Regions from separate parts of the Kitasatospora sp. NPDC056184 genome, predicted to be linked through region 2. Evidence: riboswitches for the same ligand, from Rfam matches in the RefSeq annotation. Region 2 holds a riboswitch; each other region holds the start of a gene.

Region 1 (7,848 bases), on a different contig from region 2:
TCGGCTTCGGCGAGGACGCCTGGGTGCACGTCCACCTCGGCCTGTACGGCGGCTTCACCTTCGGCGACACCGCCGACGGCCCGGTGCCCGAGCCGGTCGGCCTGGTCCGGCTGCGGCTGGAGAACGACGAGCACTACGCCGACCTGCGCGGCCCCAACACCTGCGCGCTGATCACCGACGCCGAGAAGGCCGCCGTCGCCGCCCGGCTCGGCCCCGACCCGCTGCGCGCCGACGCGGACCCGGACGCCGCCTGGCGGCGGATCACCGGCAGCCGGACGACGATCGCGGCCCTGCTGATGGACCAGAAGGTGCTGGCCGGCGTCGGCAACGTCTACCGCGCCGAGGTGCTGTTCCGGCACGGCATCGACCCCCAGCTGCCCGGCCGCTCGCTGCGCCGCGCCGAGTGGGACGCGATCTGGGCCGACCTGGTCGCCCTGATGCGCGAGGGCGTCGACGCCGGCCGCATCGACACCGTCCGCCCCGAGCACACCCCCGAGGCGATGAACCGCCCCCCGCGCGTCGACGACCACGGCGGCGAGGTCTACGTCTACCGCCGCGCCGGCCGGCCCTGCCTGATCTGCGCCACCGACGTCCGCACCGAGGAACACGCCTCCCGCAACCTCTTCTGGTGCCCCACCTGCCAACCGGCCCGCGCCACCGCCTGATCCGGGCTCCGATTCGGCCCTAGGGTGGGGTCCGGCACTCGACCGGGGGGCGGAGGGAGCGCGCGGATGACGGACGGGCACCGGACGGTCAACACCGTGTCGGGCACGGTTCACGGCATGGTGGTGCAGGCCGGCACGGTCGTGATGTCGGCGTCCGGACTCGCCGTGCCGCGCCAGATCCGCGGCCCGCGCCGGGCCTTCGTCAACCGGGAGAGCGAGTTCGCCCGCCTGGACGCGGCACTGGGCCGACTGGACGACGCCGGGCCGGCCGTCCTGGCGTTCACCGGGCTCGGCGGCGTCGGCAAGACCGAGCTCGTCGCCCAGTTCGCGGCCCGGTCCGCGGCGCACTTCCCGGGCGGCCAGCTCTACGCGGACCTCGCCGTCCACCGGCACCCCGGCGGGGTGGACGTCGGCGAGGTGCTCGGCGGCTTCCTGCGCGGTTTCGGGCTCCCGCACGTGCCGGACGCCCCGGCCGAGCGGGCGGCGGCGTTCCGCACCGTGACGGCCGCCGGGCGCCGGGTCCTGGTCTTCCTGGACAACGTCGAGCACGCCGCCGAGGTCCGGGCGCTGCTGCCCGCCACCGGACTGCTGGTGGCCGCCGGTCGGCGCCGACTGCCCGGGCTGGTCCTGGACGGCGCCGAGGTGGTGCGCCTCGACCCGCTCCCGGCCGGCGCCGGATGCGAGCTGGTCCGCGGCTGGCTGGGCCCGGGCCGGGGGACGGACGCGGAGCTGGCACGGCTGGTCGAGTTCTGCGGCGGTCTGCCGCTGGCCCTGAACGCCGTGGGGTTCCGGCTGCTCGACCGCGAGGAACTGCGGGTCGACCGGGTACTGGCCGAACTGACCGACAAGGAGCGCAGATTGTCGTCGCTGAGCAATGAGGAGGGTGCGGTCGAGGACGTCCTGGACAGCGTCCACCGGCAGCTGCCCGAGTACACCCGTACGCTCTACCGGCTGCTGGGCGTCAACCCCGGGCCGCTGGTCTCGGTCGAGCTGGCCGAGGCGGCGGGGGTGCCGCGGGCCGCGGACGGCCTGGCGGACCTGCGATCGGCGCACCTGGTGGACGACGTGGCGGAGGACGGGCCGGAGCGCCGGTACCGTGCCCACGACCTGGTCCGGCTGCACGCCGCCGGGACGGTCCGCGAGCTGCCCGACCGGCTGGAGCTGCTGGCCCGGATCGTCGACTACTACCGCGGCCGCGCGGGGCTGGCCGACCGCGCGATCGGCGACCGCTTCCGGCTCCAGGAGGGGCCGGGCGGGACGGCGCTGCCGGGGTTCGGGTCGGGAGCGGAGGCGCTGGAGTGGCTGCAGAGCGAGCGGGCCAACCTGCTGGGCGCCGTCCGGGCCGCCGCCGAGCAGCGGTGGCACGGCGAGGTGTGGCGGCTGTGCGAGTCGCTCTGGCCGCTGTACCACGGGCGCAAGCACTACGGCGACTGGGTGGAGAGCCATCTTCTCGGCATCGAGGCGGCCCGGGAGGACAACCGGCCGGACGCCGTGATCCGGCTGCGCAACCAGCTCGGGCGTGCCTACTACGAGCGCGCGGAGTACCCGCTCGCCGCCGAGCAGCTGGCGGCCGCGGCCGCCCTGCTGCCGGAGGTGGACGAGCCCCGGCTGGCCGGCGTGCTGTGGGAGACGGACGGCCTGCTCTGCCTGGCCGACGGGCGGCCGGAGCGGGCCGTGGCGCTGTTCACGCGGGCCCGGGAGGCCAACGAGGGAGACCCGCACGGCGTGGTGGTGCAGAGCTACAACCTCGCCCAGGCACTGGTGGCCGCCGGGCGGGCGGAGGAGGCGCTGGCCGTGCTCGAGGAGGCGACCGCGGTGGCCGGGCGGGAGGGCGACGCCCCGATGCTGATGCGGCTGCCGCTGGTCGAGGCCCGGGCGGAGCGGGCGCTGCGGCGGTCGGCGGCGGCGGTCGGGGCGGCGGAGCTGAGCGCCGGGCGGGCACGGGAGTTGGGCCAGCCGAAGAAGGAGGCGGCGGCGCGGGAACTGCTCGTCGAGCTGGCGGAGGAGCTGGGCGACACCGCTCTGGCCGACCGCAACCGCGCCCGGCTGCGGGAGCTGCGGGGGCGGTGAGCGGGGTCGGCCCGGCCGGCCGATGGGGGGTCAGCCGGCTGCGGCGGTGGGGGTGGTGCCGGCGCATTGGTCGAGGAGGGGGCGGAGGGTGGGGTCCACGAGCCGGTAGCGCACGACGCGGCCCTCCTTCTCGCCGGCCACCGCGCCGGCCGTTCGGAGCAGGCGCAGGGCCTGGGAGACGGCGGGGTCGCGCATGCCGGTGGCGACGGCGAGGTCGGTGACGGCGAGCGGGCCGGTGTGGTGCAGGGCGAGCAGGAGGGCGAGCCTGCCGGGGTCGGCGAGCAGGGCGAAGCGGTCGGCCCAGGAGCGGACGTGGGCGGTGTCGCCGATCGCGGCGATGGCCTCGCAGACCCGGTGGCCGTCGATGGTGCGGTGGCCCGCACGGTCGGCCGGTACGAGATGCATACGGGCCATTCTGGCAGGCGGTGGACTGTGATCCCGAACACCTGCGTAGGTGCGCAGTCTTGCAAGCTTCCTCCCGGGCCCCCTACGGTGTTCCCCGCCGTGGTGCTCGGGAAGACCGGTGACGGACCCTCAGGGGTCCCAGTCCGGAGCGGCCCTCGCCACTGTGATCGGGGGAAGTGTCCGTACCCACGACGCCACTGGGCGCCTCGCGCGCTTGGGAAGGCGGGTACGGGAGCCCCGTCAGCCAGGAGACCGGCCGCGGCATCTCACGAAGTCATTCCACGAGGTGCTGGAGCGTGATCCGCAGATGACCCTGCCCGAAACCGCCGCGGCCGCGGCGCCGCCCGCCGCCCTGCCCGCCTTCCGCTGGCGCCGAGAGGACACCCTGCGCACCGCCGGGCTGTTGGGGGTGATCCTCGCCATGCACCTGGTGGCGTTCGGCACCCTGATCTTCCTCGTCGCACCGGAGAAGTACGAGGTCGGCACCCAGGTCTTCGGGGTGGGTCTGGGCATCACCGCGTACACCCTCGGCATGCGGCACGCCTTCGACGCCGACCACATCGCGGTGATCGACAACACCACCCGCAAGCTGATGGCGGACGGCAAGCGCCCGGTCTCGGTGGGCTTCTGGTTCGCGCTCGGGCACTCCTCGATGGTGGTGCTGATGGCCGCCCTGGTGGCGGGCGGCGCGCAGCTGGCCAACACGCTGATGGACGACGAGTCGACCACCCACCAGTGGCTGGGCGTGGTCGGCACCTCGGCCTCCGGCGCCTTCCTCTACCTGATCGGCGCGCTCAACCTGGCGGCGCTGTTCGGCATCCTCAGGGTGTTCCGCTCGATGCGGGCCGGGCAGTTCGACGAGTCCGAGCTGGAGGCGCACCTGGACTCCCGCGGCCTGATGGCCCGGGTGCTGAACCGGGCCACCCGCTCGATCACCCGGCCCGGGCAGATGTTCCCGGTCGGCATGGTGCTGGGCCTGGGCTTCGACACCGCCACCGAGGTCACGCTGATGGTGATGGCGGGCTCGGGCGCCGCCTCCGGTCTGCCGTGGTACGCGATCGTCTGCCTGCCACTGCTGTTCGCGGCCGGGATGAGCCTGTTCGACACGCTGGACGGCACCTTCATGAACTTCGCCTACCAGTGGGCGTTCTCCAACCCGGTCCGCAAGGTGTACTACAACCTGACCATCACCGGCCTGTCCATCGCGGTGGCCTTCCTGATCGGCACCATCGAGCTGGTCGGCGTGCTGCACGAGAAGCTGGACCTCACCGACCCGGTGACCGGCTGGATCGCGGACATCTCGCTGGACAACGTCGGCTATGCGATCGTCGGCCTGTTCGTGGTGGTCTGGGCCGCGGCCATCGCGTACTGGCGGCTGGCCGGGGTGGAGAGGAAGTGGAGCCCGGGCGCCGTGGGCGGCGGACGGTAGCCGCCGCGGGTCCTGCCCGGGTGGGGGCGTTCGGCGGGCGGATCGGGGGAGGGGTTCGTAGGCTCGACGCATGGCTGATGCGTACGCGGGCCGTCGGGAGCGGTTGCGGGAGCACTGCGGTGCGTCCGGGGCCGACGCGGCGCTGGTCACCCGGGCGGCGAACGTGCGGTACCTCACCGGGTGCCCGCCGTGCGGGGCGACCCTGCTGCTGACCCGGGACCGGGTGCTGCTCGCACTGCCGGACGACCTGCCGCCGGACGACACCGGCGAGCACCTGATCGCCCCCGAGGTCACCCGGCTGCCGGTGGCGGTCGGGGCGGACACCGCGCTGGCGGCGGCCGCCGCGGCGGCGCGGCTGGGGGTGGCCGGGCTGGCGGTGGAGGAGCACGACCTGACGGTCACCCGGCACCGGGCGGTGGCCGGGCTGGCCGAGGGGGTGCGGCTGGCGGACGTCGGCCAGGCGGTGGAGCGGCTGCGGGTGGTCAAGGACGAGCACGAGATCGCCGACCTGCGGATCGCCGCGGAGATCGCCGACCAGGCGCTCGGCGAGCTGCTGGAGTCGATCCTGGTGGGCCGTACCGAGCGGCACCTGGCGATGGAGCTGGAGCGCCGGATGATCGACCACGGCGCGGACCGGGCGGCCTTCCCGGTCTCGGTCGGCACCGGCTCCCACTCCGGCCAGCCGGCCCACCAGCCCACCGACCGGCGGGTGGAGGAGGGCGACTTCCTGACCGTGGTGCTCGGCGCGCAGTACCGCGGCTACGGGGTGTCCACCGCCCGGACCTTCGTGATCGGCGCGGCCCCGGCGCCCTGGCAGGTCGAACTGCACCGGCTGGTGTTCCGCGCCCAGCGGGCCGGGCGGGAGGCGCTTGGGCCGGGGGTGGAGCAGTGCGTGCCCGACCGGGCTGCGCGGGAGATCCTCGGGGCGGCCGGGCACACCGAGGCCTCGCCGCACCCGGTCGGCCACGGCATCGGCCTGGAGATCCGGGAGGCCCCGCGCCTGGGCCCCACGGACATGGGTAAACTGGACAGCCGCGTACCGGTCACCGTCGGCCCGGGGGTCCACCTCCCGGGGCGGGGCGGGGTCCGGATCGAGGACACGCTCGTCGTGCGCCCCCTGGATGAGGGCGGGCCCGAGCTGCTCACCATCACCACCAAGGAGCTCCTCGCCCTGTGACACGGGTGTGCCGCAGGACGCGATCCCTTGGTTCCTTGACAGCTATATCCAGGAGTAAGTGCGCCCGTGGCTTCCACGAACGATCTCAAGAACGGCATGGTCCTCAACCTGGACGGCAAGCTCTGGGCCGTCGTCGAGTTCCAGCACGTCAAGCCCGGCAAGGGCCCGGCCTTCGTGCGCACCAAGCTCAAGGAGGTCCTCTCGGGCAAGGTCGTCGACAAGACCTTCAACGCCGGTGTGAAGGTCGAGACCGCCAACGTCGACAAGCGCACCATGCAGTTCTCGTACAAGGACGGCGAGAACTTCGTGTTCATGGACATGGACACCTACGACCAGCTGACCATCGAGCCGGGTGTGGTCGGCGACGCCGCCAAGTACCTGCTGGAGGGCTTCGACGCGCTCGTCGCCCAGCACGACAACAAGCCGCTGTACGTGGAGCTCCCGGCCGCCGTCGAGCTCCTCATCGCCGAGACCGAGCCGGGCGTCCAGGGCGACCGCTCCACCGGTGGCACCAAGCCGGCCAAGCTGGAGACCGGCGCCGAGATCCAGGTGCCGCTGTTCGTCACCACCGGCGAGAAGGTCAAGGTCGACACCCGCGACGGCAGCTACCTCGGCCGGGTGAAGTAAGTCCGTGTCGTCCGCACGCACCAAGGCCCGCACGCGAGCCTTCCAGATCCTGTTCGAGGCCGACCACCGCGGGGTCGACCCGCTCACGGTCCTCGCCGACTGGGTGGCCCGGGCCCGGGAGCCCAAGCCGGACGAGGGCACCCCGCAGGTCGGCGAGTACACCATGGAGCTGGTCGAGGGCTACGTCCAGCACGCCCGCCGGATCGACGAGCTGATCTCGGAGTACGCGGTCGGCTGGACGCTCGACCGGATGCCGATCGCGGACCGCAACGTCCTGCGGCTCGGCGCGTACGAGCTGATCTGGGAGGACCGCGTCCCGGACGCGGTCGTCCTGGACGAGGCCGTGGAGATCGCCAAGGAGTACTCCACCGACGACTCCCCGGCGTTCGTCAACGGCCTGCTGGCCCGCTTCCTGGAGCTGAAGCCCAGCATCCGCCGCTGACTCCGCGCCTCCCGCGCCCACCGCGCCGACGGCCGTCGGACCGGAAACGGTCCGGCGGCCGTCGTGCGTGTTCACCCGGGCGGCGTATGGTGTCGCCTACTCGTCAGTAACCTGGCGTGCCGGCGGCCCGCACCCGCCGGCGACCCCCGCAGCGAAGGGCAGGCCACCTCCATGACCACGGCGATCCGCAGCGAGTTCGACCAGGGCATCGCCCTCACCCCGCACCCGGACGAGCCCGGCCGCTACGACGGCGAACTCGGCTCCGGCTGGCAGATCGGCGGCGGCGTCAACGGCGGACTGCTGCTGGCCGTGGCCGGCCACGCGCTCACGCTCGCGCACACCGCCCGCCCGGAGAGCGCCGGGCACACCGACCCGGTCTCGATCAGCGGCTACTACCTCTCCGCCGCCACCCCCGGCCCGGCCACCGTGCGCACCGAGGTGATCCGCACCGGCCGCTCGCTGTCCACCGGCACCGCCGCGCTCAGCCAGGGCGGCGTGGAGCGGCTGCGGGTGGTCGCCAGCCACGGCGACCTCGCCGTCCACGACGGCGAGGTGCGCACCACCGCCGTCGCGCCGCGGCTGCCGCCGCCGGACCGGTGCATCGGCGTCGAGCACGCGCCCAAGGAACTGCTCACCCAGGCCGCCCTGCTGGAGCGGTTCGACATGCGGCTCGACCCGGCCACCGTCGGCTGGGCGCTCGGGCAGCCCTCCGGCGCCGGCCGGATCCAGGGCTGGTTCCGGCTCGCCGACGGCCGCCAGCCCGACCCGCTGCTGCTCCTGCTGGCCGCCGACGCCCTGCCGCCGGTCACCTTCGACCTCGGGATGCCCGGCTGGGCGCCGACCGTCGAGCTGACCGTGCACCTGCGCGCCAAGCCCGCGCCGGGCTGGCTGCGGGTGGTCCACGCCACCCGGAACCTGGCCGGCGGGTACTTCGAGGAGGACGCCGAGGTCTGGGACGAGACCGGCCGCCTGGTCGCCCAGTCCCGCCAGCTGGCGCGGGTGCCGAGGTAGCGCGGGAAGCTCGTGAGCGGGC
Region 2 (7,848 bases):
CTGGTCGAATCGGATCACTTGGTCACCTCGGTGGAGGGGCGGTCGGCACTGTGGGTACGCGTGGGCGCGGCCGTCCCGCCCCGCGGACGGGGCACGGCGCCGGGCACCGGCGGGCGGCCGGGCGGCGGTGCGATGACGCCGGCGGCGCCGGCCAGTAGCAGGGCGAACACCGGGACCGGCGGCAGCGTCGGCCAACTCATCGGGTAGAGAGAGGGGTTGAGGTCGGTGGCGTCGTACCCGACCGTGGCGAACAGCAGGACGGCGGCGGCCACCCCGCAGCCGGCGACCCCGAACTCGGCCGCCCGCCAGCGGTCCGGGCGGTAGGTGGTGCGCCGTACCCGGCGCCCTCCGAGCAGCAGCCCGGCCACGCACAGCCCGGCACCGATGAGGAAGGCGGGCAGTCCGAGCGCGGCGGGGGCGGTTCCGTCCAGCAACCCGTACACCCCGGCGCACAGGCCGCACATGCCGAGCAGCATCAGGGCACCGGTGGTCCGGCGGGAGCGGCGGGTGGCGGTACCCGAGCGTCCGTAGCCGCGCGAGTCCATCGCGGCGGCCAGATGCAGTGAGCGCTCCAGGGCGTCCTCCAGGACCGGGACGACGATGCCGCGCAGGGCACGGACGCCCTTGGCCCGGCCCGCCCGCAACCGCCGTGCCCGCGCGACCCGTTGGACGCTCTGGACCAGCTGCGGGGCGACGCTGAGCGAGACCGTCACGGCGACGCCGAGCTCGTAGAGCGCGCCGGGCAGGACGCGCAGGGCGCGCTTGGGGTTGGCCAGGGTATTGGCGGCGCCGATGCAGCAGATCAGACAGGCGAGGCGCAGTCCGTCGAAGGCCGCCGAGAGGGTGGCCTCCAGCGAGACCGGGCCGCCGATCCGGATGCCCGCGTACCAGGCGGGGGTCGGAATGTGGGGCAGCGAGAAGAGCAGGTGGTCGTGCGGCGTGATGCCGGTGGCGAAGACGCAGCGGAACACCACCCGGATCGCCACCACCGTGAGCGCCAGCACCAGGTAGTACTTGAAGCCCCGGGCCCATGGGGCCTCGGTGCGGCGGGCGGTGACGACGTAGCCGAGGACGGCGAGGACGAGCAGGAGCAGCAGCGGGTTGGTGGTGCGGCTCGCGGCGGTCGCCAGGGCCAGGGCCCAGGTCCACCAGGCCAGGGGGTGGAGGTCGCGCGGGCTGCGCCGGCCTCCCCCGGTGCGCCCGGAAGCGGGCCGGGGGAGGTCGGTGTCGGGTGTGCCGGGCATGGTCACCCGGTCACTCGGCCCGGCGGCGTCGGCGCGCGACGCCGAAGGTGACCAGCCCCAGGAGCACCAGGAGGGCACCGCCGACGACGGCGGGGACCATCGACCCGGCGTCGTGCGGAGCCTCGGCCGCCGGGGCCGCGTCCACCACCAGCGGACCTGCGGCGTTCACGGACGCCGACGGGTCCGGTGTCCCGGTCGGGGACTCCTGCGTGGGAGCGGTCTCGACGGCCGCAGGCGTCTCCGACGGCGCCGGAGCGGGCGGCTCGGTGCTCTCGCCGCTCGGGGCCGAGGGCTCCGGTACCGGCACCACCGCTGTCGGCACCTCGGCCGGCGGGGTCGTCGGCCGGGGAGGAGCCGCGCCGGAGGTGGCGCTCGGGGCCTCGGTCGGCCGCTTCGGCGCCGTGCCTCCACCGCTTGCACTGCCGCCGCCGGAGGATGTCGAGCCGCCGGTGGAGCCGGTGCCGCCGGTGGATACGTTACCTCCGGACGAGTTGCCGCCACCGGCCGCCGCACCGCCGGTGGAGCCGCCGGTGCTGCCGTTTCCGGGGTCGGTCGGTGGCGAGGGCTGGGCGGGGGTGGTGGCCGTTCCAGCGCCGGGCACCGTGTTGTGGGCGCGCACGGTGTCCGGCGAGATGGTGGGCCGCCCCTCCGTGCCCTCGATGTTCGTGCCGCCGAAGATCCACAGGTCGACGCTGCCCGGTTTCGGCTGGTAGCTCATCGCGCCCAGTTGGCTGTACGACCACTCGTTCTGGCCCGGGTCCGCGTGCCAGTACGACCAGTAGGCCGTGGCCGGGGGCGTCAGCACGCACTTCTCCTGGTCCGGGGCGGGGAACTGCTTGCCGCCCTGGAACCCGCTGTAGCCGATCCGGCAGATGAACGCCGGACCGTCGTGCCCGGTGCCGGTGGTCTTCCAGCCGCCCTGGTTGAGCAATGCGTATCCGGTGGTGGGGGTCGTGCCGCAGGAGCGCAGCAGCGGACCTCCCCACTTGCCGAGGTCCACGGCCAGCACCACACCCGAGCTGGTGGTGCACTGCTCGATGGGCAGCGGCGCCGCCGTCGCCTGGGTCGCGGCCGTGCCGAGCCCGCCGGACGCGAGGGCGAGCGTCACGCCGGCGGCTCCGAGCAGCCGGCCGAGCCGCCGGATCACCGGTGACGCCCCGGGGTCGATCCCGCGCGGCGGCGGGCGATCAGGACCGCGCCCGCTCCGACGGCGGCCAGCAGGGCCGCGGCGGTCGCCAGGCCCAGCGTCTCGGCTCCGGTGCGTGCCAGGCTTCCGGTGTCGGTCCCGGCCCGCGTGGCATCGATCGGCGCGCCGCCGCCGCGTCCTGCGCCGCCTCCGTCACCCGGGACCGGAGCACCGGTGGGCACGTCCCCGGGTGCGGTGGCGGCCGCGGGCGTTCCGGTCGGCGCCGGGGAGGCAGTGGCTGTCGGGGAAGCCGAAGGGCTGCCGCTCGCGGTCGGGGTCGAGGTCGCCGTGGGGGTCGGAGAACCGGTCGGCGTGGGGGTGACGGTGGGGGTCGGGGTGGGGGTCGGAGAGCCTCCGAGGTCCCGGCGCAGGGTGCCGAAGGAGGTCCCGGTGGCGCCTCCCACCGCCTGGGCGGAGGCCCGCAGGTCCGAGCCCCGCTGGCCCTCGGAGGCGACGTTGAAGCCGCCGTCGCCGTTCTGCTGTCCGGCGAGGAAGTCGAGCGCCTTCGCGATCCGGGGGGCGTACGCGGACTGGCGCAGACCCATGCCCTGGACGGCGAGCGCGGCCGAGTTGGTGGAGTTGCCGGCCGCGCCGGGGAAGCCCCCGTCCGGCAGTTGCCGACCCGCCAGCCAGGAGATTCCCTTGTCGACCGCCTGAGCGGCCTCGGTGCCGGGGACGAGCGCGAGCGCCATGGCCGCCATCGCGGTGCTGTCCACGTCGGAGTCGCCGGTGACGGGGATCAGGCTCGGCCAGGAGCCGTCGGCGTGCTGGAGGCTCTTCAGGTAGGCGACCGCGGAGTCCGCGTGCACGGTGTCACCGGCGCGCAGTTGCGCCATGACGCCGAGTGCCTGGGAGAACACCGAGGTGGCGTAGGTGTAGTTGCCGGGGCCGGCGCAGCCGGTGGCCGCGTCGGCCTTGGCGCAGACGGCTGCGGCGAGGGCGGCGATCAGGTCGTGTCCGCCGAAGGCGCGCGGGTCGCGGCCGACGGCCTCGGCGAGCAGCGCCTCCTTGGCGATGGAGCCGCCTCCGGCGAACTCGGTGCCGATCGCGGTCCAGTCGTTGACGGTGCGCTCGCCGCCGTCCTTGCCCTGCTGGTCGAGGAAGTCCACGATCCGGCGCAGGGCCGCGTCGTCCGTGCCCGTGGCGGCGAGCGCGAAGGCTCCGTCGATGGTGAGGCCGAAGTCCGCGAAGTCCGGGAAGCCCTCGTAGTAGTGGCCGCCGACCAGGTTCGCGGGGGCGGTGAGGTAGGCACCGCCCTTGGCGAGGTCGGGGGTCCGGCCCGCGGGCGTGGTCGGCGGGGTGGTGGCGCCGTTCGGATCGTGGCGGACCGCGGTCGGGTCGGTTCCGGTCAGGGCCAGGATCGCCTGCTCGGTGGCGGCGGCGTCGCCGTCGGTGGTCGACTCGTCGGGGCCGAAGCCGCCGTCCGTGTTCTGCCGCGCGCTCACCCACGCCTTGGCAGCCGCCTCCTTGGACCCCTGGCCGGTGGCCCGCAGGACCTGGGCCGCGGCGGCGGTGCTCACCGTGTCCCCGGCGGCACCGACGTACGGGGCGTAGGAGCCGTCGGCCTGCTGGCTCGCCGTGAGCCAGTCCGAGGCCTTCTTCGCGACGGCTTCGCCCCCGGCCGTTCCGCGGAGCGCGAGGACGGTGAGGCCGGTGGCCACCGGGTCGGACTCGCAGGAGCCCCCGGCCGCGATCATCGAACCGGCGGTCCCGCCGTCGGCGCACTGGAGGGCGGTGAAGCGGGCGAGCGCCTGGGGCGGCGGCGTGACACCGGCGCGCCGCAGGGCGATCACGGCCCAGGCCTGGACCCAGGGCGAGGCGGCGCCGTGGAAGTCCCCGGCGGCCGTGCACTTCCCGTTCTCGCCCTGCCCGGTGCACAGGTGGTCGGTGAGGGCGGCGATCAGGTCGCGGCCGCCGAAGTCCCGGGGGTTGCCGTCGGTGCTCTCGGCGACCAGCGCCAGCAGCGCGGCGGCCCTGGCGTCGGGCTTCCCGGCGGGTCCGTCCGGGTACAGGAACGCGTCGGTGTGCGCCGCGAGGTAGCCGACGACCTTGCGCAGGGCCGGGTCCTGGGTGCCGGCGGCCGCCAGGGCGATCGCGGTGAGGGAGGTCCGGGGGAAGTCGGGGCCTTCGAAGGCCCAGTTCCCCATGTACTCGCCGCCGACCAGTCGGCCGGCCAGCCAGGACGCCGCGGCCTTCGGGTCGCCCTCGGAGGACGTCGGGGCGGTCGGGCTCGGGGAGGCGGTCGGGGTCGCGGTGGGCGACGGTCCGCCGTTCTTGGCGCGGACGGAGTCCGGGGTGAAGGCGGGCTTCCCGCTGGTGCCGCCGATGTCGGTGCCGCCGTACACCCAGGCCTCGACCTCGCCGGGCCTGGGCTTCTGGGTGGCGGCGCCGAACCGGCTGTAGGACCAGGTGTCCTGACCGGGTTCGGCGATCCAGTAGGACCAGTAGGCCGTCGCCTGCGGGGTGTTGGTGCAGGGCTCCTCGGCGGCGGTCGGGTACTGGGTGCCGCCGTTGAAGCTCCCGTTGCCGAGCCTGCAGATGAAGGCCGGTCCGTCGTGCTCGGTGCCGGCGGTGCTGAAGCCCGCGTTGTGCAGCAGGTTCATCCCGGTCGTGGGCCGGGCGTCGCAGCCGCGGACGACTCCGCCGCCCCAGTGGCCGAAGTCGACGGCGACGATCGCGCCGGTGGCGGCCGTGCACTCCTCGATCGGGTCGGCGGCGGCCCGGCCGGGGTGGGCGAGCAGGACGGTGCCGCCCGCGGCAACCGCGACGGCACCGGTGGCGAGAAGGGACGTGAGCCCTCGGAATCCGCGGCTCGAACGGCTGTTCCTGGCTCTCACTGGCGACTCCCCGATCGGTCATCGGGTCCGCACGGCGCAGCCGACGGCTCCCCCAGGAGGAACCGCCCCGACCGCGTCGTAGTCCACGACGACGCAAGCACTTCTGTGACAAGGCCTCGGTGCAGGCATTCCGGCTCATCCGCCGCTGGGGCGGATCTACGGTTGCGGGTCAGCGCCGGAATCGGACCGGCTTCCCCTGATACCGAGGATGAAAAACCGGTTCATCTGACCACGCCGGCGAGTCGGAGTCAACGGTGCGTCATGTCGCCTTCCCCACCTCGTGGACCGCCCCGCGGTGCGGTAGCGTCCGCGGTGGCCGAGCGGGGGAACCCGGTGCGATTCCGGGGCTGACGCGCAACGGTGTGGGGTGGTGTCCTGCGGCACCCCTAGCCCGAATGCCCGCCCGGCCGAGTACCACGGCGAAAGCCTGCCCACGCGATCCGGGCGGCGGCCGCTCCGGCCGTCGCGCTCCCCCGGGAGCGCCGGGGCCGGGGCCGGGTCGGCGCCCGCCACCCCAAGGAGCCGTTCCGTGACCTTCCTCACGACGCCCCGCACCACCTCCTCCCGCCTCGCCTCCGCCGTGACCGTGTCACTGGCGGCCGGGGCGCTGCTGCTGTCGGCCGTCCCCGCCCACGCCACCGCCACCCCGGCCCAGATCGCCACTTCCAAGAGCACCGGCGTCACCTACCTGAAGTCCCTCCAGGCCGCCGACGGCAGCTACGTCACCGGCGGCGGGCTGTCCAACGAGTGGGCCTTCAGCGCGCTGGCCGCGGCCGGCACCGCGGCGGCCGACGTGACGCCCGGCGGTGACGTCACCAAGAACGCCCGCCTCGTCTACCGCAACCAGCTCGCCGCCGCCGGCTGGCCGGGCGCCTCGCCGGTCGTCACCGACTACCAGCGGGGCATCCTGAACGCCTACGCCGCCGGCGTCGATCCCGCGCGCGTCGGCCCCGGCCGCAACCTGATCGCCGACGCGGTCTCCTCCTGGCAGACCGCCGAACCCGGCTACTGGGGTCCGTCCGCCAACTTCAACGGCACCGTGTTCGGCCTCCTCGCCCTCGGCGGCGCCAAGACCCAGAGCGGCGCCAAGCGCGTTCCGCAGGCCCTGCTGGACGCCTCCGTCACGGCTGTGCGGGCCAACCAGCACACGGACGGCGGCTGGAACTACACCAAGGCCGCCGGTGACCCCACCGAGCTCGGCACGGGCAGCGACATCGACATGACCGGGGCCGCGATGGCTTCCCTGTGCGTCGGCGGCGTCCCCAACACCGACCCGGCGGTCGTCGCCGCCAAGAACTTCCTCAAGGGCAAGCTGCTGGCCTCCGGGGCGTTCAACGCCCTGTGGGGCGTCAACACCGACTCCAACGGCTGGGCCGTCTCCGGTCTCAACGCCTGCGGCATCAACCCCCAGGGCGCCGACTTCACCAGCGGCACCGGCAAGACCCCGGTCGACTTCCTGATCGCCCAGCAGTTCAAGCCCGGCGGCGGCTTCAAGTACCAGCCGAGCGACACCGCCTCCTCCCCCTACGCCTCCGTCGACGGCCTGCGCGCCGTCGCCGGTGCCGGCTTCACCGCCGCCCCGCCCGCCCCGACCACGGCCGGGGAGCCGACCTGGTCGGCCACCACCGCGTTCACCTCCGGCACCGCCGCCAGGCTCGCCCTGGTCGTCGACGACGGCACCGGCGCGCTCAAGGTCTGCGCCGTCACCGTCAACCCGACCGGCACCACCGCGACGCTCGGCGACGTCCTCGACGCGGCCGGCACCGCCACCCCGGGCGGCTGCGTCACCTCCGTCACCCCCGCCACCGGCGGCGGGACGATCACCGCACTCAACGGCACCGCCAACAGCGGCTCCGCCACCTGGAAGGTGAGCCTGGACGGCGCCACCGCCACCGCCGCCACCCGGGCCACCACCGTCCACCTGGGCGACACCGTCTCGCTGCGCTACGGCAGCTGATCCGGCAGCGGCCGCGCCGGACGGCCTGAACGCCCCCGGAACCGCCGGTGCCCCGGTCTCCGTCGCGGAGGACCGGGGCACCGGTGCGTCGTCGTCAGGGCGCTCAGGCCGCTCAGGGCGCCGTGATGCCCGGCTGGCCGCCGGCGCCGAAGGCCCAGCCCTCGACATCGCCGGGGGCCGGGTTGTAGCTGCCGGCGCCGAGGCTGCTGTATGACCAGGGTCCGCCGTGCTGGGCGTGCCAGTACGACCAGTACGCGCTGCCGGTGGGGTTGGTGCAGGTCGTCGGCAGGGCATTGACGGTGCAGACGAAGCCGGGGTAGCGCGGGTGGAAGGTGTACGAGAAGCCGGCGCCGGTGAGCGCGGCGAGGCCGCTGGCCGGGTCGCCGAGGGCGCAGCCGGTCTGGATGCCGCCGCCGACCGCGGTGAAGTCGACCACGACGGTGACGCCGGTGGTGCCGGTGCAGGCGGCGGCCCGGGCCTCGGGGGCGTGCACGGCGCCGGCACCGAGGAGGCTCGCGGTCAGCGCCGCGACGGCGGCGAGCGAGCCAAGGGTGCGGCGGGTCAGGTGCTCGGTCATCAGGACTCTCCTCGTGCGGTCGCGGGTGGTCAGGGGGTGGCGGGCGC
Region 3 (7,848 bases), on a different contig from region 2:
CCGGTTGAGGATCACCCCGGCCAGCCGCACCTCCGGGTCCCAGGAGGCGAAGCCGTGCACCAGCGCGGCCACCGACCGGGACTGCGAGCCGGCGTCCACCACCAGCACCACCGGCGCCCGCAGCAGCTTGGCCACGTGCGCGGTGGACGCCAGCTCGCCGCGCCCGGAGGCGCCGTCGAACAGGCCCATCACGCCCTCGACCACCGCCACGTCCGCCCCGGCCGCGCCGTGCAGGAAGAGCGGGGCGATCCGCTCCGGCCCGCACATGAACGCGTCCAGGTTGCGGCCCGGCCGCCCGGCGGCCAGCCCGTGGTAGCCCGGGTCGATGTAGTCCGGGCCGACCTTGTGCGGCGAGACGGCCAGCCCGCGCGCGGTGAGCGCGGCGATCAGGCCGGTGGCGACGGTGGTCTTCCCGGCGCCCGAGGAGGGCGCCGCGACGACGAGGCGGGGGATGTTCACGTGTTCAGGCTCCGTAGCTCGGGACCGCTACCACTCGATGCCGCGCTGGCCCTTGCGGCCGGCGTCCATCGGGTGCTTGACCTTGGTCATCTCGGTGACGAGGTCGGCGAAGCCGGTCAGCGCCTCCGGCGCGTACCGGCCGGTGATGACGACGTGCTGGCTGCCCGGGCGGTCCTTCAGCACGGCGACCACCTCCGCCGGGTCGATCCAGCCCCAGTGCATCGGGTAGGTGAACTCGTCCAGTACGTAGAAGCGGTAGGTCTCGGCGGCCAGGTCGCGCTTGACCTGCTCCCAGCCCTCCTTGGCCGCCGCCTCGCTGTCCAGCTCCATCGCGCTGGAGCGCTGGATCCAGGACCAGCCGGAGCCCATCTTGTGCCAGTCGACGGTGCCGCCCTCGCCGGAGGCGCCGAGCACCCGCAGCGCGTTCTCCTCGCCGACCTTCCACTTGGCGGACTTCACGAACTGGAACACTCCGACCGACCAGCCCTGGTTCCAGGCGCGCAGCGCCATACCGAAGGCGGCGGTGGACTTGCCCTTGCCGGGGCCGGTGTGGACGGCGGTGATCGGCTGGGTACGGCGCTGACGGGTCGTCAGGCCGTCCTCGGGGACGCTCTCGGGGACACCCTTGGGCATGTCGGCTCAGGCCGCCTTTCGCGATGCGGTGGTGCTCGGACGGTTCGTGGTGCTGGGGCGGTTCGCGCCGCTCGGGCGGTTCTCGCGGACGAGCGAGGCGACGCCGTCGGAGCGCAGCTCGTCCAGGGCCACGGAGGTGGCGCGCAGCCGCGCCGCCAGGGCGCCGGCCAGGCCGAGCCGCACCGGGCCGGACTCGCAGTCCAGCACCACGCTCGCCACGCCCTGCGCGGCCAGCAGCCCGGCCGCCCGGTGCGACTCGGTGACGGCGGTCCGGCCGCCGGTGGCCCGGCCGTCGGTCACCACGACCAGCAGCGGCCGGCGGTCGGGGTCGCGCATCCGCTCGACCCGCAGCACCTCGTGGGCCCGCAGCAGGCCCGCCGCCAGCGGGGTGCGCCCGCCGGTGGGCAGCGACTCCAGCCGGGCCGCGCCGACCTCCACCGAGGAGGTCGGCGGCAGCGCCAGCTCGGCCGAGGCGCCGCGGAAGGTGATCATGCCGATCTTGTCGCGGCGCTGGTAGGCGTCCATCAGCAGCGACAGCACCGCGCCCTTGACGGCGGTCATCCGCTGCCGGGCCGCCATCGAACCGGAGGCGTCCACCACGAACAGCACCAGGTTGGACTCCCGCCCCTGGCGCACCTGCTCGCGGAAGTCGTCCTTGTGCAGCACCAGCGCGCGCGAGGACCGTCCGCGCGCCACCTGGTGCGGCGCGGCGGCGCGCAGCGTGGCGCTCAGGTGGAGCCGGGCGAGCCGGCCGCGCGGGCGGCGGGCCCGGACGGTGTGGCCGCCGTCGGTCTCGGCGGGGGAGCGGCGGCCCTGGGCGCCGCGCCCGGTGCCGTCCACCGCGAACAGCCGGGTGCGGTACGGGTCGCCGGCCGCGACCGGCGCCGACTCCCGCGCGGGGGAGGGGTGCTGCGCCGGGACGGGCTGCGGGGCGGCGTCCTCCCCGGCGGCCGGGTCCGCGGCCGCCGGCGGCGGGCCGTCCGGACCGGAGGGCTCCGGCGCGCCGCCGCCCCCGTCGCCGTCGGGGCCGCCGTCCCGCGGGCCGCCGCCGTCCGGGTCCGTGTCGCCGTCCGGGTCCGGGTCGTCCTGCGGCCCCTCGGCCGTCGCGGGCTCGGGCTCGGGCTCCGGCTCGGGCTCCTGCTGGGCGTGCTCCTCCAGCACCCGGTCCAGCTGCTCCTCGTCCAGCCCGGGCGCGTCGAACGGGTTGCGCCGGCGGCGGTGCGGCAGCGCCAGCTGGGCGGCCTTGCGGACGTCCTCCGCCAGCACCTCGGTGCGCCCGGCCCAGGCGGCCAGCGCGACGGCGGTGCGCGCCATGACGATGTCCGCGCGCAGCCCGTCCACCTCGAACGCCGCGCAGACGGCGGTGATCTGGCGCAGCGCCGTGTCGGTCAGCTCCACCTGCGGCAGCAGCTCGCGCGCGGCGGTGATCCGGGCCGCCAGCGCCCGCTCGTCCCCGGCGAAGCGGGCGGCGAACGCGGTCGGGTCGGCGTCGTAGCCGAGCCGGCGGCGCACCACCTCGGCGCGCTCCGCGGGCTCCCGGGTCGCGGCGATCTCCACCGTCAGGCCGAACCGGTCGAGCAGCTGCGGCCGCAGCTCGCCCTCCTCCGGGTTCATCGTGCCGACCAGCAGGAAGCGCGCCGCGTGCCGCACCGACACGCCCTCGCGCTCGACGTAGGAGCGGCCCATCGCGGCGGCGTCCAGCAGCAGGTCCACCACGTGGTCCTGGAGCAGGTTGACCTCGTCGATGTAGAGCACGCCGCGGTGCGCCCGGGCCAGCAGCCCCGGCTCGTACGCCTTGACGCCCTCGGCGAGCGCCCGCTCCAGGTCCAGCGAGCCGACGATCCGGTCCTCGGAGACGCCGACCGGCAGCTCGACCAGCTCGGCCGGGCGCCGCGAGGACGCCCCGCCGTCGTGCGCGCCGTCCGGGCACTGCGGGTCCGGCGCCGCCGGGTCGCAGGCGAAGCGGCAGCCGTCGACGGTCGCGATGGACGGCAGCAGCCCGGCCAGCGCGCGCACCATGGTCGACTTGGCGGTGCCCTTCTCGCCGCGCACCAGCACCCCGCCGACCGCGGGCGAGACGGCGTTCAGCAGCAGGCCGAGCCGCAGGTCGGCCATGCCCACGATGGCCGTGAACGGATAACGGACGTCACTCATGCATGCTCCCCAGGGGCTCCGGGCGCCAGGAACGGCAGCGATCCGGCCGCCGGCACCCCGCCCTCGATCAGCTTCCACAACGCGTCGGTGTCCGCGTGCTCCTCGATCAGCTCGCCCAGCCGGTCCAGCCGGGCCTCCCGCGCGGCGGCGAACGAGGTGTCCGGCGCGGGCACGAACGCCCGGCCGGCGGCCTGCGCGACCTCGCGCAGCAGCGCGCGCCGGAAGCCGTCGTTCTCCAGCGCGCCGTGCCAGGTGGTCCCCCACACCTGGCCCACCCGGCAGCCGTCCAGGAACGGTTCCCCGCCCTCGACGGCCACGACGCCGTGGTGGATCTCGTACCCCTCGACCCGCTCGCCGTAGGCCTCGCCGACCGGGCGGCCGAGCACCTTCCCGGCGCCGAAGCGCACCCGGGTCGGCAGCAGCCCGAGCCCGTCCACCGCGCCCGCCTTCGACTCGACCTCGTCCACGATCGAGCGCGCCAGCATCTGGTAGCCGCCGCAGACGCCGAGCAGCGGCCGCCCGGCCGCCGCCCGCGCCTTCAGCACCGGTTCCAGGCCGCGCTCGCGCAGCCAGGCGAGGTCCGCGACGGTGGCCCGGGTGCCGGGCAGGACGACGAGGTCGGCGTCGGCCAGCTCCTCGGGCCGGGTGGCCCAGCGGACCAGCACGCCGGGCTCCTGGGCGAGCGCGTCCAGGTCGGTGAAGTTGGACAGCCGGGGGAAGCGCAGCACGGCCACCCGCAGCACGTCCGCGCCGAGCGGGCCGCGCGCGGCGGTCCGGTCGACGACGGTGGACAGGTCGAGCGAGTCCTCGGCGTCCAGCCAGAGGTCCGGCAGCATCGGCAGGGTGCCGAGCACCGGGCGGCCGGTCAGCTCGCGCAGCATCTCCAGGCCCGGCGCGAGCAGCCGCGCGTCGCCGCGGAACTTGTTGACGAACCAGCCCGCCACATGCCGCTGGTCCTCCGCCGACAGCAGCGCCAGCGTCCCGTACATCGCCGCGAACACGCCGCCGCGGTCGATGTCCCCGACCACGACGACCGGCAGCCCGGCGGCGGTGGCCAGACCCATGTTGGCGATGTCGCGGTCGCGCAGGTTGATCTCGGCGGGCGATCCCGCGCCCTCGCAGACCACCACGTCGAAGCGGGTGCGCAGGTCCGCCAGGCACTCCAGGGCGCGTTCCAGCAGCACCGGCTTGCGCTCGCGGTAGTCCAGCGCGCCGACCTCGGCGACCGGGCGGCCCAGCAGCACCACCTGGCTGCGGCCGTCCGCGCCGGGCTTGAGCAGCACCGGGTTCATCGCCGCCTCCGGCTCCACCCGGGCGGCCTGCGCCTGCATCGCCTGCGCGCGGCCGATCTCGGCGCCGTCGGAGGTGACGAAGGAGTTCAGCGACATGTTCTGCGCCTTGAACGGCGCGACCGCGACACCCTGCCGGGCCAGCCAGCGGCAGATGCCCGCGGTGACCACGCTCTTGCCGGCGTCCGAGGTCGTCCCGGCGACCAGCAGCGCCTTGCTCATGACCCACTCCTCCGCTTCCTCACCAGGGCCGCCCCGAGCAGCAGGTGCCCGGCGACCGTCGTACCCAGGGCCAGCGCGCTCACCCGCCGGGAGAGCACACAGGCCCGCTCGATGTCGTCCACCCCGACGGGGCGCAGTTCCTCCCCCAGCACGGGCCGGTGCTCCACCCGCTCGCCGTACCGCAGCGTCCCGCCGAGGCGCACGCCCACCGCGCCCGCGAAGGCCGACTCGGCCTGGCCGGCGTTCGGGCTGGGGTGGGCGGAGCCGTCGCGGCGCCAGACCCGCCAGGCGGTGCGCGGCTCGGGGGCGGCGGCCACCGTCAGCAGCGCGGTCAGCCGCGCGCCCGGCCAGCCCGCGACGTCGTCCAGCCGCGCCGAGGCCCAGCCGAACCGGGCGTAGCGGGGCGAGCGGTGACCGACCATCGCGTCCAGGGTGTTCACCGCGCGGAACGCCAGCAGGCCGGGCGTGCCCGCCAGACCGCCCCAGACCAGGGCGTTGACCACGGCGTCGGCGGTGTTCTCGGCCACCGACTCGACCACGGCGCGGGCCAGCTGCCGTTCGTCCAGCGCGCTCGGGTCGCGCCCGCACAGGTGCGGCAGCCGCTCCCGGGCCGCCGTCAGATCGCCCGCCGCGAGCGAACGGCCGATGGTGCGGGCCTCCCGGGTCAGCGAGCTGCCGCCGAGCACCGTCCAGGTCGCGGCGGCGGCGAGGGCGGCCCGGCCGAGCGGACGGCGGGCCAGCAGCCGGTCGGCGGCCAGCGCGCCGGCCGCGACGGTGCCCACGGCGAGGGCGGTGAAGGCGGCGCCGGCGGCGCGGTGGTCGCGCCACAGCAGGCGCTCCAGCCGACCGGCGGCGGAGCCGAAGCCGGCCACCGGGTGGCCGCGGCGCGGGTCGCCGAAGCGGGCGTCGGCCAGGTAGCCAGCGACGGCGCCCGCGCCGAAGGCGAGGGCCCGGCCCGGCGGGCGCACGGCAGGGCGCAGCATCGCGTGCGTGTCCTCACTCAGGGTCCGCGCCCTGGATCGACGAACCGGGGGCGAGAGTCTCCTGGCTTCCGGGTCGGACGCGCGATCCGGGCCTTCCAGCGGCTTCTGACGGCTCGCCGTGGCGTGTTCCGGTCGTGCTCCCCGGTGACAGTGGCGGGACCGCGCCGGACTCGCACCGGCTTCCTCTGCATGCCTCCGTATTGGCTGAAGGATCCCATCACGGGCCCGAACCGGGAGTCAACCGAGGTTGTCCGGGGTCTTGGTCACACGCCGCGCCGCCCCGTCCCCGCCGGTGTGACCTTCCTCGCGGAACAACCCGTACGGCCGTGTCCTACTGGCTTCCCCCCGCCCGCGCGAGTGGACTGAGGGGTGGGTCCGGACGTCGAGCGGCCGGACCCCGCGGCAGCCGGACACCGAGCAGCAGCAGCCAGACACCGAGCACCGGGGAGCGAGTATGCGTTGGGGAATCGCGGCCACCGTGGCGGCCGCCGCCGTCGGCACCGGGGCCGCCGTCCTGCTGATCGGCCGCAAGGCGTCCGAGCGGATGGTCCGTCCGACCGGGGACGCCCGCGACCGGACCGGCCCGGTGCGCGTCCGGAGCCTCGGCGCGGGGCAGGTCACCTTCACCCGCACCGCGGTGAGCGAGCGGCCCGGCCGCTGGGCCGTCGAGTGGGGCGAGGACGGCCACGCGGTGGTCGAGGAGGTCCTGCACCGCGACGAGCAGGGCGTCACCCGCCGCCTGGTGCGCGCCGACCGCGGCACCCTCGCCCCCGGGACCGAGGTCCGCCTCACGCCCCGGGTGTACCTCGGCGACCCGGCCTCGGCGCTCGGCCTGCCGTTCGCCGAGACGGCCGTCGAGGGCGAGCTGGGCGCGCTGCCCGCCTGGCGGGTGGACGGCAAGCGCGGCACCTGGGTGGTCCTGGTGCACGGCCCCGACGCCGACCGCGGGCAGGCCCTGCCGGTCCTCCCCGAGCTGCAGCGCCTCGGCCTGCCCGCGCTCGCCGTCACCTACCGCGGCGACGCCGGCGCGCCCCCCTCCCCGGACGGCCTCGGCCACTTCGGCGAGACGGAGTGGCGGGACGTCGAGGCCGCGGTGCGCACCGCCCTGGAGGGCGGCGCGGGCCGGGTCGTCCTCTACGGCTGGTCGCTCGGCGCCACGATGGCCCTGCACACCGCCGCCCGCTCGGACCTCGCCTCGTCGATCAGCAGCCTGGTCCTGGACTCCCCGGTGCTGGACTGGCCGGCCACCGCCCGCCGGGGCGCGGCCCGGTCCGGCTTCCGGGGCGCGAGCGCCGAACTCGGCGTGCTCGCCGCCCAGGGCCGCACCGGCGTGGATCTGGCCGACTTCGCCCGCCTCGCCGAGGGCACCGACCTGCGGGTGCCCACCCTGGTGCTGCACGGGCCCGACGACCCGGTGGCCCCGTTCGCCGCCGCCCGGCGCCTCGCCGACCGCCGCCCGGACCTCGTCAACCTCCAGGCCTTCCCCGGCGGCGACCACGCGGCCCTGTGGAACAGCGCCCCGGACCGCTACGCCGAGACCCTCCGCCGCTGGCTCACGCCGTTCTGCTGATCCCCTTCCCGCCCCCCCTCGCGCGGAATTCCGCGGCACACCGGTTCCATCTGGCATGGACTCGCCATAAAGATCAAGCCAGTCGGTTTGGCCTCTGTTGCCCGATCTTGTCGAGCCCCCACGCCCCCCTCCCGCCCCGCGCGGACAACCGGATGTGACAGATGGCCGGTGCAAGGGGAAGACTGCTCGACGTGACGTCTCGGAATCCGCGCGACCGTGATGCCCCGCTCCCGCCGACGATCGGTACCGGTGCGACGGTGACCCGTCTCCCCGGAACGGCCCACCGCCCCGCCGGCGCCAGGCCGGGGGCCCCGGGCGTACCCCGCCGACGAGGCCCCGCCCCCGCACCCGGCCGAGGCCGGGTCCCTGTGCCGGAGGGCTTCCCCGCTCCCGCCGAGCTCGCCCCGCTGGCCCGCCGCATGCTGGTCGACGCCGTCCGGATCGCCCGCTGGGCCGGCGACCTCGACGAGGTCGACAAGCGCGGCGAGCTGCTCCCCGACGACGCCCGCGCCGCCGGCCTCGCGCTCGCCATGACGGT

The links. A riboswitch is a leader RNA that binds a small molecule or an ion and turns the genes downstream of it on or off. The one in region 2 is predicted to bind cobalamin.
Region 1: another riboswitch for cobalamin. It lies ahead of ACFC0B_RS33100 (HoxN/HupN/NixA family nickel/cobalt transporter); the one in region 2 lies ahead of ACFC0B_RS06565 (prenyltransferase/squalene oxidase repeat-containing protein).
Region 3: another riboswitch for cobalamin. It lies ahead of ACFC0B_RS23125 (cobalamin biosynthesis protein); the one in region 2 lies ahead of ACFC0B_RS06565 (prenyltransferase/squalene oxidase repeat-containing protein).

Annotation. Positions count from the first base shown of each region.
Region 1 covers NZ_JBHJUI010000024.1:41,003-48,850, reverse strand. Annotated here, with positions in the region: gene ACFC0B_RS33115 (Fpg/Nei family DNA glycosylase) at 1-665, shown strand, start outside; gene ACFC0B_RS33110 (tetratricopeptide repeat protein) at 732-2,735, shown strand; gene ACFC0B_RS33105 (ArsR/SmtB family transcription factor) at 2,766-3,140, opposite strand; cobalamin riboswitch at 3,224-3,416, shown strand; gene ACFC0B_RS33100 (HoxN/HupN/NixA family nickel/cobalt transporter) at 3,448-4,569, shown strand; gene ACFC0B_RS33095 (M24 family metallopeptidase) at 4,640-5,746, shown strand; gene efp (elongation factor P) at 5,813-6,373, shown strand; gene nusB (transcription antitermination factor NusB) at 6,378-6,815, shown strand; gene ACFC0B_RS33080 (thioesterase family protein) at 6,987-7,826, shown strand.
Region 2 covers NZ_JBHJUI010000002.1:315,024-322,871, reverse strand. Annotated here, with positions in the region: gene ACFC0B_RS06580 (ABC transporter ATP-binding protein) at 1-18, opposite strand, end outside; gene ACFC0B_RS06575 (CbiQ family ECF transporter T component) at 15-1,244, opposite strand; gene ACFC0B_RS06570 (hypothetical protein) at 1,255-2,391, opposite strand; gene ACFC0B_RS06565 (prenyltransferase/squalene oxidase repeat-containing protein) at 2,388-5,267, opposite strand; cobalamin riboswitch at 5,370-5,509, opposite strand; cobalamin riboswitch at 5,591-5,668, shown strand; gene ACFC0B_RS06560 (hypothetical protein) at 5,797-7,224, shown strand; gene ACFC0B_RS06555 (flagellar hook-length control protein FliK) at 7,337-7,801, opposite strand; gene ACFC0B_RS06550 (prenyltransferase/squalene oxidase repeat-containing protein) at 7,831-7,848, opposite strand, start outside.
Region 3 covers NZ_JBHJUI010000011.1:236,105-243,952, forward strand. Annotated here, with positions in the region: gene ACFC0B_RS23105 (cobyrinate a,c-diamide synthase) at 1-459, opposite strand, end outside; gene cobO (cob(I)yrinic acid a,c-diamide adenosyltransferase) at 487-1,092, opposite strand; gene ACFC0B_RS23115 (putative cobaltochelatase) at 1,099-3,246, opposite strand; gene ACFC0B_RS23120 (cobyric acid synthase) at 3,243-4,757, opposite strand; gene ACFC0B_RS23125 (cobalamin biosynthesis protein) at 4,754-5,740, opposite strand; cobalamin riboswitch at 5,774-5,986, opposite strand; gene ACFC0B_RS23130 (alpha/beta hydrolase family protein) at 6,195-7,310, shown strand; gene ACFC0B_RS23135 (hypothetical protein) at 7,679-7,848, shown strand, end outside.